DNA from 4 places in the Lysinibacillus sp. 1 U-2021 genome. Region 4 is predicted to be linked to each of the others. Evidence: riboswitches for the same ligand, from Rfam matches in the RefSeq annotation. Region 4 holds a riboswitch; each other region holds the start of a gene.
What was found. A riboswitch is a leader RNA that binds a small molecule or an ion and turns the genes downstream of it on or off. The one in region 4 is predicted to bind cobalamin.
Positions count from the first base shown of each region.

Region 1: it holds a riboswitch for cobalamin, as region 4 does, so the genes downstream of both, QH639_RS02910 (FecCD family ABC transporter permease) here and cobT (nicotinate-nucleotide--dimethylbenzimidazole phosphoribosyltransferase) in region 4, are expected to answer to the same signal.
Region 2: it holds a riboswitch for cobalamin, as region 4 does, so the genes downstream of both, QH639_RS09545 (energy-coupling factor ABC transporter permease) here and cobT (nicotinate-nucleotide--dimethylbenzimidazole phosphoribosyltransferase) in region 4, are expected to answer to the same signal.
Region 3: it holds a riboswitch for cobalamin, as region 4 does, so the genes downstream of both, QH639_RS21745 (hypothetical protein) here and cobT (nicotinate-nucleotide--dimethylbenzimidazole phosphoribosyltransferase) in region 4, are expected to answer to the same signal.

Region 1 covers NZ_CP123966.1:547,355-551,397, forward strand. The annotation lists gene dapF (diaminopimelate epimerase) at 1-711, opposite strand, end outside; gene QH639_RS02905 (heme ABC transporter ATP-binding protein) at 764-1,555, opposite strand; gene QH639_RS02910 (FecCD family ABC transporter permease) at 1,561-2,607, opposite strand; cobalamin riboswitch at 2,755-2,942, opposite strand; gene QH639_RS02915 (biotin transporter BioY) at 3,097-3,693, shown strand; gene QH639_RS02920 (YdhK family protein) at 3,796-4,043, shown strand, end outside.
Region 2 covers NZ_CP123966.1:1,869,163-1,873,205, forward strand. The annotation lists gene cobJ (precorrin-3B C(17)-methyltransferase) at 1-31, opposite strand, end outside; gene QH639_RS09540 ((2Fe-2S) ferredoxin domain-containing protein) at 36-407, opposite strand; cobalamin riboswitch at 554-735, opposite strand; cobalamin riboswitch at 986-1,170, shown strand; gene QH639_RS09545 (energy-coupling factor ABC transporter permease) at 1,320-2,066, shown strand; gene QH639_RS09550 (energy-coupling factor ABC transporter substrate-binding protein) at 2,070-2,342, shown strand; gene cbiQ (cobalt ECF transporter T component CbiQ) at 2,348-3,121, shown strand; gene QH639_RS09560 (energy-coupling factor ABC transporter ATP-binding protein) at 3,118-3,954, shown strand.
Region 3 covers NZ_CP123966.1:4,105,354-4,109,396, reverse strand. The annotation lists gene QH639_RS21755 (PH domain-containing protein) at 20-400, shown strand; gene QH639_RS21750 (GNAT family N-acetyltransferase) at 564-1,331, opposite strand; cobalamin riboswitch at 1,545-1,728, shown strand; gene QH639_RS21745 (hypothetical protein) at 1,955-2,710, shown strand; gene QH639_RS21740 (elongation factor G) at 2,858-4,043, opposite strand, start outside.
Region 4 covers NZ_CP123966.1:4,355,934-4,359,976, reverse strand. The annotation lists gene QH639_RS23250 (ABC transporter A family member) at 1-312, shown strand, start outside; gene QH639_RS23245 (ABC transporter ATP-binding protein) at 352-2,046, shown strand; cobalamin riboswitch at 2,143-2,318, shown strand; gene cobT (nicotinate-nucleotide--dimethylbenzimidazole phosphoribosyltransferase) at 2,411-3,466, shown strand; gene QH639_RS23235 (trimeric intracellular cation channel family protein) at 3,518-4,043, opposite strand, start outside.

The sequences.
Region 1 (4,043 bases), 1.2 Mb from region 4:
TATAGCAGCCACTACCGCTGCACAAGCACCTGTCCCACATGCCTCTGTTATACCCGAACCTCGTTCCCAAACGCAGCATTTTAATGCCTTCTCATGAACAACCTCTACAAACTCAACATTGCAGCGATAAGGAAATCTCATATCGTTTGCTATAATACCGCCTAATGTTCTTAATGGTGCTTGCTCGATCGCATTCACAAAAACTACAGTATTCGGATTGCCCAAAAACAAAGCAGTTACCATAAGAGACTGTTGGGGTAAAGGAAATATCTCATTGATGACAAGCTCATTTGGGTTTCCTAACATCGGAATGTCTTTGCGCAATAAGAGAGGTTTGCCCATATCGACAATCACTTCTATTACACGATTGTCTTGCACCACTACCTGTGCCAGCATAATCCCGGATTTCGTTTCAATCGTAATTAGCTCTTGTCGTACAATATGACGTTCAAAAATATACTTAGCAACACAGCGAAGACCGTTACCACAATTTGTCCCCTCAGATCCATCTTTATTAAATACACGCATACCACAGTCAGCAATTTTAGAGGGTTGGATAATAATCAATCCATCTGAGCCAATACCAGTATGGACATTGGCCATTTTTTGAGCCAATACACAAAAGATATCTTCCTTGTAATCATGTTGGAAAAGATCAAGATAGATATAGCTGTTGCCAATACCATGCATTTTCGTAAAGGCTATTTGCATACAGTCACTCCTTAAAGGATGTTTTATGTATCTAATAGAAGATGACACTTTTCTATATTTGGCTAAACCCCTTCGTGAACTGTTCAGGAACATATGTAAGATACGGCTTCCCTGTCATTGGATGGATTTGAATATCCGCAAAAACACCAAATACATCTTGCAGCACTGTTGGCGTAAGTACTTCCTCTGGTGTACCATGACAAACTATTCGCCCTTGCTGTAAAACGTAAATTTGATCGCAATACATAGCAGCAATATTCAAATCATGTAAAGCTGCTACTACGGTTAAATGCAAAGTCTGAATTAAATCCATAAGTTGAAGTTGATGTTGAATATCTAAATGATTCGTCGGCTCATCTAATATTAATATCTGTGCTTGTTGAGCGAGTGCCCTTGCAACCATGACACGCTTTTTCTCGCCACCAGAAAGCGAACTAAAGCTTCGTTTCTCTAAATGCGATATGCCCGTTTGCCTAAGAGCCTCTTTAACAATTTGAAAATCTTTCTCTTGATCAAGCTCTAACAGCTTTTTATGTGGGGTTCTTCCCATACTGACTAAATCATGCACAGTGAAATCAAATAATACGGGTGTCTCTTGGCTTACAACAGCCAAATTTTTCGCAATTGCTTTACTTGATTGCTTTAATATATCTTGCTCATTTAATACTACCGATCCACTTTCAGGTTTTAGGAGACGATACATATTTTTTAACAATGTTGATTTTCCGCTCCCATTAGGACCAATTAATCCAACAAATTGCTTTTCTTTTATTTGAATGCTTACATCATGCAGTATACGCTGATCGTAAATGGAGAATGATATTTGTTTCGCTTCTAATGTCATGGAAGTTAATCTCCTTCACCGAAAGAATAGTTGTTACGACGGAGAAGCCAAATGAAAAATGGTCCTCCACAAAAAGCTGTAATAATACCAATTGGCATTTCCTGAGGAGCAATAATAATTCGAGCAAAGGCATCTGCCCACACTAAGAATATTCCACCTATTAAAGCACTGATAGGTATTACGTATTTATAGTTTGAGCCCACAATTAAACGCACAATATGGGGAATAATTAATCCCACAAATCCTATAGAACCACTAACTGCGACAAGCACACCTGTTAATAGAGATACTAGTAGTATTAACTGAATACGGAATTGCTGAAGATTAACGCCTAATGTCACTGCCGCCTCTTCTCCTAGTAATAATAAATTTAAATTGCGATAGTGTAGCCACAGTAGCCCAAATACAATAAAGAATACGAAAGCTGGAATCACAATATTATTCCATTTGGCTCCAGCTAAACTACCTAGCATCCAAAACATAACAGCCTTTAAGGCCCCTTCTTGCTTTGACATCATTAAAATAAAGTTAGAGATAGCCGTTAAGATAAAGGACACAGCCATGCCTGCCAATAGCAAGCGGAAAATAGAGACACGTCCCCCAACACGTGATAAGAAAAAGACAAGTGCAATGGCAAGTAATGAACCAAGGAATGCGGATACTGAAAGAGCGTAAATACCTAAAAATGAAAAGGCTCCTAAAATAATCACAGAAGTAGCGCCGACAGCTGCCCCTGAAGAAATCCCTAGAATATACGGGTCTGCAATAGAATTACGTACTAGTGCCTGAATGGCTGCCCCTGCAATAGCTAACCCCGCTCCTACTATCGCTGCTAGCAAAACACGAGGTGCTCTTATTTGCCAGATGATGATTTCCTGAGAGCGACTCCAATCTTGCTCGATCGAATTTTGTATAAAAGGAATTTTAGAAAGAATAACTTTCCATACATATAGCGGTGTAACTGAAACTGAGCCAACCATTACAGCAAAGGTCATTGAAACAATTAATACCATGAAAAGTACGAAGGAAAATAACATAAATTTTTTATTCATCTGTTTTAAACTCCTACTGAATATATTGATGAATGAAGCAATAAAAAAAGGTATCCCATGCGAAAATGCGCATAGAAATACCCTAGATTAAACAAAGTCAGAAAAATATCCAGCTATTGTCCGTATTGCTTGCATCCTCGTGGGCATTACAGGTATTACTAAATGGCAGGTCTCCTGGCTTCGATTCACTATCCTATAATTGCCTTCCCATTCTTAAACAGTGGCAAATCATATTATAGGATTCCTCGTTACAGTTGCGGGACAGCGTCGGACTTCCACCGACTTCCCTTTTAAGTGACATTTAAAAATGTCACACCAATAGTATTTGAAGTTATAAAATGGTGACGGTTCTATCATACATTTTTATAGATAGATAGTCTACTTCAATTTAATTCAGCAATTGAGTTAACTTAAATAAACAATAAGGTTGACACAAATACATTCGTTTTTTACACTAGCAGTAATAACTTATAAAGCGAGGTGAAATTCATGGCAACTGTTACACAACATAGTCACCATAAGTTAAGAACTGTTGACATTACCTACATTGGGTTATTTTCAACGCTAATGATGGTGGGTGCTAATATCACTTCCTTTGCACCTTTTATGGTAGTTGGTGGTGTACCCATTACGCTTCAAACCTTCTTTGCAATTTTAGCAGGGCTTATTCTTGGTAGTAGAAAAGGTGCGCTCGCCTGCACAATTTATATGTGCGTAGGATTGGCAGGAGCCCCTGTCTTTGCTCGTTTCGGTGGTGGAATTGGCCAAATTTTAAGCCCTACCTTTGGGTTTATTATTACATTTATATTAGCTGCATTTGTTGCAGGATTGATCGTAGAACGAAGCGGGACAAAGAAAAGTTTTATCGTAGCTGCTTTGGTAGCAACGGCTATAAATTATTTGATAGGAACAAATTGGATGTTTTTTGCCTATAAGCTTTGGGCAAGTGCGCCAGAGAATTTTTCATATAAGCTCGCTTGGCTTTGGATGATTCCTCCACTACCAAAAGATATTATTTTAGCTATTTTTGCTGGTATCTTCGCCTATAGATTACAAAAAACATTGAAGATTATGCCCATTCAATAGTATATCTCCCCCTACTTGTGCTAGATATTTTTCATAGGTCATATCCATCGTTTCTGCACATTTATTTGCTACCTTAAGAGCAAATAATGAGGAGGATATCATATGAAATTCAATAAAAGATGGTCAGTCGGACTATTATCAGTGGTCACTCTAATTAGTTTAACGGCTTGTACAGAGGAGCAAACAAAACCTGCGTCCACTTCTAATGAAACTGCTGAAAAAATGGATCATTCTACAATGAACCATTCAAGTTCTGGCCATGTACCAGTAACGTTAAAAAATGCTGAAAACCCGAAATTTCCTGTAGGGGGCACAGCCATTATTACAGATGGACATATGGAAGGTATGAA
Region 2 (4,043 bases), 2.5 Mb from region 4:
CTACTACGAAAATTTTTCCTTTTTGCGCCATGTTGTTACCCCTCTTTCACCTTTTCGATCCCTTTAATGGCAGTTGTTTGAGCAGTACGCTGTAATGTACCTTCACGAAGTGTAAAGACATGTTCGTTGTATAAGGATTCATGATGTAAATCTTGTACTAGTGTTCTAGCATGCTCTGTTGATGGCACACGATACCAGTTTCCTTGAGGATAAGCGATTACCACACAAGCATCCTTGCAGCGTCCATTACAGCGCGTTCTTGTCGTATGTATTTCCTGATCGAGTGCTTGCCGCTGTATCTCATCTCGAATGGCTAAGGTAATTTCCTCCCCATCCTTTTTCATGCAGCTACTGCCATTGCAAATAAAGAGATGTGTTTTCATCCCCTCTAAATTCCAAGTTGTCATCTTCTGTCTCCCCTCATTTGCTTTTTGGAAAAAGAAAAACCTTTACTCTATAACGAAGAGTAAAGGTTTTGTAGAAGCCAAATAAAAACGAATAGAATGAAATACAGGTACCCGCTTTCGCTTCAACTTCTCCCTCCGAAAAGTTTGCATGCACAATCAAATAAGCAGGTTTCCTGACTTAAGCTTCATTTTACTGTCGCACCTTCCCAAGTTTGTACCAGTGGCTTTGCGATTTCATCAGCTATTACAGTAGCGGGGGCTGTATTGGATTTTCACCAATTTCCCTATTATCTCGAGCTATTCGAGCACTTATTGACGTTTTATATGAAATTTTTAGTAGAATTTTAAATAGAAAACTGTCTTTATCATATCTTATTATTTTAAAATTTCAATATTTCTTTAAAAATTTATGACAAATTTATCAATTTTGAATGGAACTAGGTATGAAATTTATACAATCATATAATTTGCACACAAAATTTTATCAGAATATTCACCGTTGACCTTTAATTTAAAAAATTTTATAAAAGGTATAGCATATTTATGGAAATTCATGTTACACTTTGTCGTGAAATCTCACAATTTGAATGTTTTTCGGTGCAAAGTGCTTGTCATTTTGCTTAAAAGGGAAGCCGGTTTGAGTCCGGCGCGGTCCCGCCACTGTAATAGGGAGCTTTATAGAATATGTCACTGTCCAACGGATGGGAAGACCTATAAAGCATTGAACTAGAGCCAGGAGACCTGCCGAAAAATAAGTGATCGTTTCAACCTACGAGGATAGGTGTGCGGCTTAGCAGATGAGACTGTTATTTGCTTTTTTAGCTATGCACTTTTCCACCTAAGGAGAAGTGCTTTTTTTAATTACGCACGCAATATTCTAAAAATCTATTAATTAGTTAGGAGGAAAGCTTTTTGACATTATCATGGTGGAAACTTAGTTATTTTTTACTGGCCTTTTTAATCGTGCCAAAACGTGCCTTTGCCATGCATATCATGGAAGGTTTTTTACCAATCGAATGGGCTATTTTTTGGTGGGTGATCTCTATCCCATTTATCATTCTAGGATTGCGTTCTATTCGAAAAACCATTGATGAAAATCCTGAAACAAAAATGCTTTTGGGGCTTTCAGGAGCCTTTGCCTTTGTGCTATCCGCCCTAAAAATCCCTTCAGTTACAGGTAGTTGCTCTCACCCAACTGGTGTAGGACTTGGGACAGTACTCTTTGGCCCTCTAGCAATGAGTGTAATTGGAACAATCGTTTTATTATTTCAATCTTTATTATTAGCTCATGGAGGAATTACAACTTTAGGGGCTAATGCCTTTTCTATGGCTATTGTTGGTCCTTTTATTGCTTACTTTGTCTTTAAAGGGGCTCAAAAAGTAGGGTTGTCATTTTCACTAGCCATATTCTTTGCAGCTATGCTTGGTGATTTAGGTACATACATTGTGACTTCTGTACAACTAGCACTAGCCTTTCCTTCAGAGGTTGGAGGCTTTATGGCATCCTTTACAAAGTTTGCAGGTATTTTTGCCTTAACGCAAATTCCTTTAGCAGTGAGTGAAGGAATTTTAACGGTCATTGTGATGAATTTCTTGAAAAAATACAATGTTAGCGAATTAAAAACGTTACGTGTTTTCTCAACAAAGGAGGCACATTAACAAATGAAAAAAAATTTATTGTTATTAGCAATTGTTGTGTTGTTAGCCATCATTCCCTTATTCATACAAAAAGGTGCTGAATTTGGTGGTGCTGATGGAGAAGCAGAAGCAGCTATCGGTGAAATCAATGCGGAATATGAACCATGGTTTGAAAGTCTATGGGAGCCACCAAGTGGTGAAATCGAAAGCTTATTATTCGTGCTACAGGCAGCTATAGGAGCTGGCTTTATTGGCTACTTCATCGGCTATATGCGTGGCAAACACAAAGAAGGTTAACCATTATGTTACTCATTGATAAGTATGCCTATCTGAATAAGCTAGCGTCCGTTCATCCGCTAGAAAAAATGATATTTTCACTTGGACTACTTCTCATAACGCTCATCATGAGAGATGAACGACTTTCACTCATTACATTTTTTGTAATGAGTGCTTTTATCATTTTAGGTGCAAAAATTCCGCTTGCATACTACGGCAAATTATTATTGCTACCTAGCTTTTTCTTATTAACAAGTCTCGTATCTATTTTACTTTCCTTTACATCATCAACGAATACACTCCCTGCCCATATTTGGTCGTTTACATTTAGGAATTGGACTGTCTTTATTGGGAATGCAAGTGTGTTAGCAGCGCAACAGCTGTTCTTTATTGTCCTTGGCAGCATTAGTTGTTTATACTTTTTAATTCTAACCACTTCCGTACAAGGAATATGTTATGTGCTACGACAATGGCGACTCCCCTCTTTATTAGTGGAGCTCGTCGAACTAACCTATCGTTTTATTTTTATGTTTTTAGAAAGCATGCAAAATATACATCTCGCCCAGCAAGCACGTCTCGGCTATCATTCACCGATGCAATGGCTACGCTCTGTCTCCATGCTTATTGTGGCATTATTTGTGGAAATGTTTCAGCGTAGCCGGGAGCTCAACAACGCCATACAATCACGTGGAGGCGAGGCCGTCTACTGGCAAGAGATGGGCTCTTATAGCAAGAAAAATTGGCTAGGCATGGCAGCTATTTTACTAGTCCTCATCGTATATGGAGGGTATTTTACATGACAGCATTTTATTTTGAACTCAACCAATTATCTTATGCCTATGCGGATGGTACGAAGGCGTTGTCAGATATTACATTAGACATTCCAAAAGGTAAAAAAATCGCCATACTCGGGCATAATGGCGCAGGAAAATCGACTTTATTTCAGCATCTTAACGGTATTTTAAAACCTACAGCTGGGACGATTATATTCGAAGGCAACGGTCTGGAATATAGTCGAAAAGCTTTAAAGGCCCTACGCCAAAAAGTCGGCATTGTTTTTCAGAATGCAGATCATCAGCTTTTTTCAGGGACCGTCAAGCAAGATATAGCATTTGGCCCATTGAATCTCGGCTGGTCTACTGAAAAAACGGAAGAAAAAATAGCATGGGCCGTTGCGCAAACCGAAGTGGAAGATTTGCTTGATAAACCCATTCATTTTTTAAGCGTAGGTCAGAAAAAACGTGTAGCAATGGCAGGTGTTTTAGCGATGGAGCCCTCTGTCCTTTTGTTAGATGAACCAACAGCAGGTCTTGATAATTATTATGCTACACAAGTATTACAATACTTAGCCAAATTAGATGATGGTGAGAGAACCATTTTACTAGCAACCCATGACATACCTCTCGCCTATGAATGGGCAGATCTAATCATTGTTATGGAGGCTGGAAAAATTATTTATAACGGTGATCCAATCACCTTGTTTTATGAAGACGAATTGTTACATCGCGCGCATCTTGAACGTCCATGGATTTTTGAAATGGTCATAGCTTTGCAAAAAAAGAAGCTATTGCAGGAAAATATCAACATCCCTCGTTCCAAGCAGGAGCTACAACAATTAATAGAAATGATCTAAAGCTTTTAACAATGCTAGGTTTTTTCGTTAAACCTACCAAAAATTAAAATAGCAAAGAAAAATTTTCCTACATTACGAAACTTTTCTAA
Region 3 (4,043 bases), 250 kb from region 4:
GAGCGAAAGGGGACAGATAGTGGGCTTATTTGATGGATTGATCGGCAATGCAAGCGAGGTGAATTTAGAAAAACTACAGGAGGAGGTCCATAATTTATTAATTCCAAACGAGACAGTCAAGAACGCCTATAAAATTATTAGAGACACGTTTATTTTTACCAATAAACGATTGATCCTCATTGATAAGCAAGGAGTGACTGGCAAGAAAACAGAGTATCATTCCATTCCCTATAAAAATATCGTTCATTTTTCAGTCGAAACAGCTGGAACATTTGATTTAGATGCAGAGCTTAAAATATGGGTGTCTGGCAGTCCATTACCGATTCAAAAAAACTTCAATAAGGCGACAAATATTTATAAGGTGCAAAGCGTCTTAGCACAGTATGTTTTGGGGACGTAATGAAGATGCTAATAGTACGTGTGCACAACCCAAAGCCCGCAGATTTGCGAGGCTTTTCTGTCGTGCCAGGAAGGGGGCGGTGTAACGGATTTTAAATCGGCTTCATGATTACGGTAAGCTCGAAAATACTGTCAAGTGTAAATAAGAGCGCCTTGCCGAGACCTTATTCAAATACAATCATTTCTCCGACTTCTTTAAACCCGAAGCGTTTATAAATATTTTTTCCATCCTCTGATGCCTGTAAGACTACGGGCTTTTGCTTATCGATTGTTTGACTGAGTAGGAATTGAAACATCTCACTGCCATAACCCTTGCCCCTATACGCATCTTTTGTCATCACATCATAAATCCCATAGCTATGTTTACTGTCGATTAATAATCCCGTAGCGATAGGTACTTCCTTTATACAACCAATAAACATGCGGGCATTTGATGCTAGTTTTTCCTGTGAGAATTTATGAAAGTAAATTTCTAATGCATCTCTTTCTGCTGTTTCTCCAAATAAACTTAGAAAAACTTCCTTATATTGTAGAAGATCTTCCTTGTTACTTACTTCTGTGATGGTAAGATAATTGGAAATTCGTGGACCTGTGTGAAGTGTATGGTCAAGCTTCATCATCATATTTCGTTCAGCTTCCTGTAAATTGCAGTCTTTTATCAGTTGTAGCCAATCATCGCTTAGATAGTTGGCATCCACCCACGTGCTGAAGGGAAGTTTATTCACAATGAAATGATTAATCCTTTGTTTAAGATGATTTTCCTTATGAATTATAGGCGATTTCGCTACTAACAAATTAAATGTATCAGTTGGAATATTTGTATTGGCTATGACAAAATGAGCTTCCTCTATAATTTGTCCAGAAACGGCTCGAGTAAATAGTTTCATTTTTTCCTCTAAATTACTCGTTACTAATTGTTGACTTGTTTTCATATTTTTCATCCTTCCACTATTAGAAGTACACTATCTTTCATTATAAAGTCAATGAAAGATAAAAAATACGCAGTTCACCTTTTTTATATCCCCCTATAACTTTATTAGTAGTTTGGAAAATATTATGATATTTGACTTTAGAAAAACACTACTTTACAATTGATTTTAGTAATCTAATAGGAATGTGGAGTACACTCGATTCCTATGACAACTGAATAGCGTGTAGTAAGAGGTGTAAATTGCGTGCAATTTGCTTAAAAGGGAAGTCGGTGTGAATCCGACACTGTCCCGCAACTGTAAATGTGAGCGACTTTTCAGCAACCACTGTCAAATGACGGGAAGGAGAAAAGAAGCGATGATCATGAGTCAGGATACCTGCCTGTTACGAGTACACACCATAAACCTACGAGGAATAGGAGGTGGCATGTTGACAAAACAGAATGCTCTGTTCGTCACAGTACGTCAAACGCCCATAGTAAATGAAAGGGTTCACCATCGAACTCGTTCACACATACTTAGGGTTTGTTTGGCATTGTGTGATGAAAGAAGATAAAATGAAGGATTTCCTCAAAAGTAGGGAGTCCTTTTTGTTTTGAAAATATGTACGCAAAGGGGATGCACGTATGACAAATATTCATGTAACGACAACGTTGGAAACGCCTTATGAAGATCTGAACATTTGTAAGCAACCACGCACAGAAGTTGCCAAGAAAGCGAAAACAAGAATGGTGGTCGAGTCTCTGATCGATCAATTATTAGCAACGAAGCTGATTCGTAATGATCGCTTCTTTGAGCAAATCTTATATAATAAAGAAATTATTTGGATACAAAATGGGGATGTGGACGGTCATCTTTTAGCGAAAGCAGCCATAGCAGATGAACTAAAAACAAAGACGAATAGTTTTATGATGTACATGCCGACCAATCCGATTGTCTATGAGGTCAAAGGAGAAGCGTATCACTTAATTACGCGCATTGATTCTACACGCGCAAAGCCCAACCTCGACCGTCTATCATTGGAGCCCAAGCCTGTTTTAAGTGCCGCTCGTGTCAATGACTTATTATGCTCGATTGTCATGCGCTTTTACGAAACATATTTATATGATTTAGCATCTCATCATGACAAACTCATTGCATTTGTGCAGCAGGAATATGCCCAATTTATTGAAGCGGTGCAAGCGTTAAATGATTATCATTTCAACTGGCATCCACGTGGCAACGGTCACGAGCTTTTACTGCAATTAATTGATCATCTACAACTATTAAAAAGTCAACCTGGTAAGGTACTCATTGATTTTACGAACAAGCATGACTATGTAATAGTTGAACCCGCATATTTGTTGGACAATCCAACAAAGAAAGCTGTCGGTGCACTATAAAAACAAGCCCTCCATTTTTTGGAGGGCTTGTAATATCTTATGGCAGGGTAGAGATATATTGATGCCCAAGCAAGAAATACCCGCGCTAGAGCGATGGATACCCGCGGAAGCCGAGGAAATACCCGAAGCGAGCAGGCTCATCCCATCCTACAGGCAATGCATGGCTGCCTGTGCTTCTTGCCATGGAACCGAATATCCTTTGCCCTTAGCACAAAAGATACTAGAGGAACTATACTCAGGGTCGGCATTTCTATCGTAGCCAAACTGTGCAATCACATCCTCTGTATTATGGCACACATCATAGCCATCAAATTGGAGTGTGAGTGCACCTTTCCCATTTGTATAGGCGGCAAAGGTTGTACTGTAGCTCATTAAAGTGGCAACAGGTGCACGACCTGTTAGGATAACATCCGTTTCGGATAAAATCGGGTCATCGAACGTGCCAGCTGCTTGCTGAATATCAGTCATCATACGACCGATAAAGTCATTTGAAGCTTTCATTTTAAAGCGATAATAGGGTTCAAGTAGGACATTTTGTGCCTGCTCCAGCCCCTGACGCAGGGCACGGAAACTGGCTTCACGGAAATCTCCCCCCGATGTATGTTCATTGTGCCCGCGACCTGTTAGAAGTGTAAAATGAATATCTGTTACAGGGAAGCCTGTCAGTAGCCCATGATGGTCACGCTCAAACAGATGCTTTTCAACAAGGCGCTGATTGCCTACAGATAAATGATCGGCATGACAGGCATTGGTGAAGGTATTACCTGTTCCACGTGGATTTGGCTCCATTAATAAATGAACTTCTGCATAATGCTTGAGGGGCTCGAAATGACCATAGCCCGTTACGGTCGTCGCAATGGTTTCCATGTATAAAATTTGCGGCTCACCAAAGGAGACAGCTAATGAAAAACGCGTCATTAATACCTCTGTCAGGACCTCCAATTGAATGGCACCCATAATATGCACATGGATTTCCTGAAATTTTTCCTGCCAGACCACACGCAAGGACGGCTCTTCTGCTTCGAGTAACCGGAAAATCTGTAGCACTTCCTTGATATGCTGATCACCCTCATATTGAACCTTTGCCTGTAAGGTTGGGACAAGCTCATAGGGCTGTGATAGCATCGTTGTACCGATTCGATCCCCAATGTTTGCCTGGCTCAGTCCTTTGACAGCGAAAATTTCTCCTGCCTCTACCTGTTGAACGGTCTCAAAGCGACTGCCGTTATAAAGGCGAATTTCGGTCACTTTTTCTGTTACTTCGTCAAATGAAAATTCATCTCGTACATGCAACGAGCCTTTGGTTGCCTTCATAAAGGTTAAACGCTGGTGC
Region 4 (4,043 bases):
ATTGAAATACGCCCGTATTCTAATAAATTTTTTGAATTTAACTATGGCTATAATATTACAGAAGACATGATAAATACATTAATGAATGAACAGTGGGAAAACAAGGAACAAACTAATTGCTATGAGGTTTTAAAAAGAACAATTGAGCAAAAGGTTATATACACAAATAAAAGCATGCTCTTTAGTGAGGCGAAAAAGAAGTCAGTAGAAAATTTGTTCATAAGTAATGAAAAAGATCCGTATATGGAAAAGTTTCTACATATATTACAGGAAGAACCGAAAAATGCTTATCTGTATATCAAAAGGTTATAAGAAAACCTTAACTAAATTAGGGAGACAGAGTATTATTTCATGAAAATATTAGGTGAGGTATTTAAGTATACAAAGCCATACAAAGCAAAATTATTTCAAGTAAATATTTTGATGGGCATTTCTATGATTTTAAGTATAGTACACCCCCTTTTATTTGGTAAATTTATTGATTCTATAACAGTAAAAGACCTCAATTCAGCATTCATAATTATAGTGTTTATGGCTTTTTTGTTTCTTTTTAATTTATTTTTTAAAGTAATCCAAAAATATTATTTAACGAAATTTGCCTGCTATCTACAAATGGATATTAAGTTAAAGATAATAAAAAGAATCATGGCTATGGACATGGATGAGTATCAATTAAAAGCAAAAGGTGAACTGATGAATAAAATAGAAAATGATACAAAGGCATTTTCTGAAGTAGTATCAGAGTTTTTAAATATTGTTGTAGATTTTATCAGCATAATAATTGTGTTAGTAATATTGATAAATCTTAATTTTATTTTAGCTAGTATTTTATTCATAGCTTGTCCTTTAGCACTTATCATTTTTAAATATTATGGAAGAAAAATAAGGATGATGGATACTGCCATCAAAGAAGATTTAGATTCTTATTTAACCTATTTGGGAGAATTACTGTCATCATTTAAATTATTTAAGATATTTAATACTGAGACAAACGCAATAGATAACTATCAAAAGAAAATTACCTTATTATACAAAAATACTCTTGATAAAATGCGTTTAAGTATAAAATCAGCATCAATAATAGAATTAATAAACTTTACAAGTTATTTGATTATCCTTATTATAGGTGCCTACTTTATTTATAAAGGAAGCCTCACGTTAGGAGTATTAATAGCATTCACTACCTATGCCAATAACTTTAGTCAGTCATTTTTAAGATTTTCTCAACTAAATTCATTTTTACAAGAAGCAATTGTGTCTGTAAATAGAGTAAAAAACTTAATGCAAGACAATAAATATCATCTAAAGAAATTAGAAGTACCTGACTATGTAAATTCTTCGCATCATTTTAGAAAAGATAAAATAGTATTACGGAATGTAAGCTTTACCTATACTAATGCATTATCTCCAGTTTTAGAAAATATAAATCTCCAAATACCTTTGAAGAAAATTGTATTGATTAAGGGAGAAAGCGGATCAGGTAAATCGACATTATTGAATATATTATCAGGTTTATACATTAATTATCAGGGTGAAATATTTCTATCCAATCAAAATATTAGATATATTCCTATTGATGTTTATAGAAAAAGGGTATGTTTGGTAACGCAAGAGCATTTTATAATGACAGGGACAATAAGGGAAAATTTGTTATTAGCAAAGCCGAATGCAACGGACGAAGAATTAATTCAAATTTGTAAAATGGTTAACATTTATTCATATATAGAAACGTTGGACTATAAATTTGAAACTCTTATAGGGCATAACGGGCTTGAATTATCTACTGGGCAACAGCAAAGACTTTCAATAGCAAGATCGCTTCTAAGAGATGCGGATATCTATTTGTTTGACGAGATTACTTCTGCGCTTGATAAAGACAATCAAATAAATATAGAAACATTACTTTTATATTTAAATAAAGAAAAACAAAAGACTGTTATATTGGTTACTCATCACCCTGTTTTAATAAGTGAAGCAGATAAAATTTTTGAAGTTGATAAGCATCAAGTGAATGAGAGGGATTCATTAGTTGTTACAAGCTCTTGATAAGCCTATATTGTTTGAATAGGTAGTGTTACTAAGTTAACACTCAAAAAATTTTTTCCTCTTGACACTAAAAAAGTTGTAAAGTAGATTTAACATAATTACATAAAAGCAATAGGTGCCCACTAGGGAGAATAGGGAATAAAGTGAAAAGCTTTAGCGGACCCGCCACTGTATAAGGGAATTTCATAGTGTATGCCACTAGCAAATTGCTGGGAAGGTACTATGAGGTGTTGAACTTGAGCCAGGAGACCTGCCTACATGCTTTAGAAGATATAGATGATGGAAAAGTCTGTAGTTTATTTGTCATGACAATAAACTACAGACTTTTTATTTTGTCTTAATGAGAACGAGAGGAGAAATAATCATGCAATTATTACAAGACACGATTCAAAACATTCAGGGGGCTGATATGAAAAGTATGGAGCAAGCCAGAAAGCGGATTGATGCGCTTTGTAAGCCCCCAGGTAGCTTGGGTAAACTAGAATCACTTGCCGTACAGCTCTCTGGTATAACAGGACAATTATATCCGATGGTCGACAAAAAAGTGATGATTGTCTGTGCTGCAGATCATGGTGTTTGCGAGGAAGGTGTAACCACGAATCCACAAGATGTTACGGTCTTTCAAACATTAAATTTTCCTAAGGGGGGTACAGGCGTTTGTGCGATTGCTGGCATTACCAATGCAAAGGTGGTCACAGTAGATGTTGGGGTAAAAGGAGATATTCCACTTGATGCAGGTGTCCTTATTCATAAAATTAAATATGGTACAGATAACATGGCACAAGGTCCCGCTATGACCAAACAAGAAGCCATTCAATCGATAGAAGTAGGAATCCGTGTGGCCACTGAGGAAATCATAAAAGGTGCTGATGTACTTGGGACTGGAGAAATGGGCATCGGCAATACAACACCAAGTGCTGCGATATTAGCTGTTTTGACGGGATGCAACCCTATCGAAGTAACGGGGTTTGGTGCAGGAGTAGGCCAAGGAGGCATTGCCTATAAAGCGGCAGTTATTGAAAAAGCAATTACCTTAAATAAGCCTAATCCAAATGATGTTATTGATGTTCTGGCTAAGGTTGGAGGGTTAGAGATAGGGGCGATGACAGGTATTATTCTTGGCGCAGCAGTCCATTGTAAACCCGTTGTCATTGATGGATTTATTTCGACTATAGCCGCCCTCATTGCTTATAAGCTCGAACCAAAAGTAATCGATTATATCATTCCTTCCCATGCTTCAGAGGAACCAGGGGCAAAAATTGCCGCTGCCTTACTAGGCATTGAACCAATGTTGCACATGAATATGCGTTTAGGCGAAGGTTCTGGAGCAGCCTTAGCCTTTCCTATTTTAGATGCAGCTTGCTCGATGATGAAAAACATGGTGACTTTAGAAGAATCAATGCAGTTGTTAAAAAGATAAAAACAATAAAACAGCCAATGACTTAATTTTTGGTCATTGGCTGAATGGTATTTATGCACGATTTAATTTTCGTAATGGCAAGCGCCACTTCATCATATAGGAAAGAATACGTAAAGCTGTAATTACTGCGAATAAAATATAAAGGAAAATATCCCCTGTAAAAACCTCGAAGCCGATTAACAATCCAGCAAGAGCTGCCCAAACCCCATAAACTTCATCACGGAGAACTAATGGTTTTCTTCTAGCTAATAAATCTCGTACAATTCCACCACCTGAACCTGTCAAAACAGCAGCTACAATGACTGCGCTTACTGGCATATCAAGCTTGACAGCATAGAGTGCGCCTTGAATTGCGAATGCTGATAAGCCAATCGCATCTGTGAAGTTACCCCAACGATGCCAATGTTGAATCAGATGATGGGGAAAAATAAAGAATATCGTAATCGCAGCAAGCGCTATTTGAAACATCATATCCTGTCCCCAAAGTGTTGTGACAGGTAGTCCAATGAGTAAATTTCGGATAGCTCCTCCACCAAAAGCAGTCACAATACCAAGTATATATACACCGAATAAATCG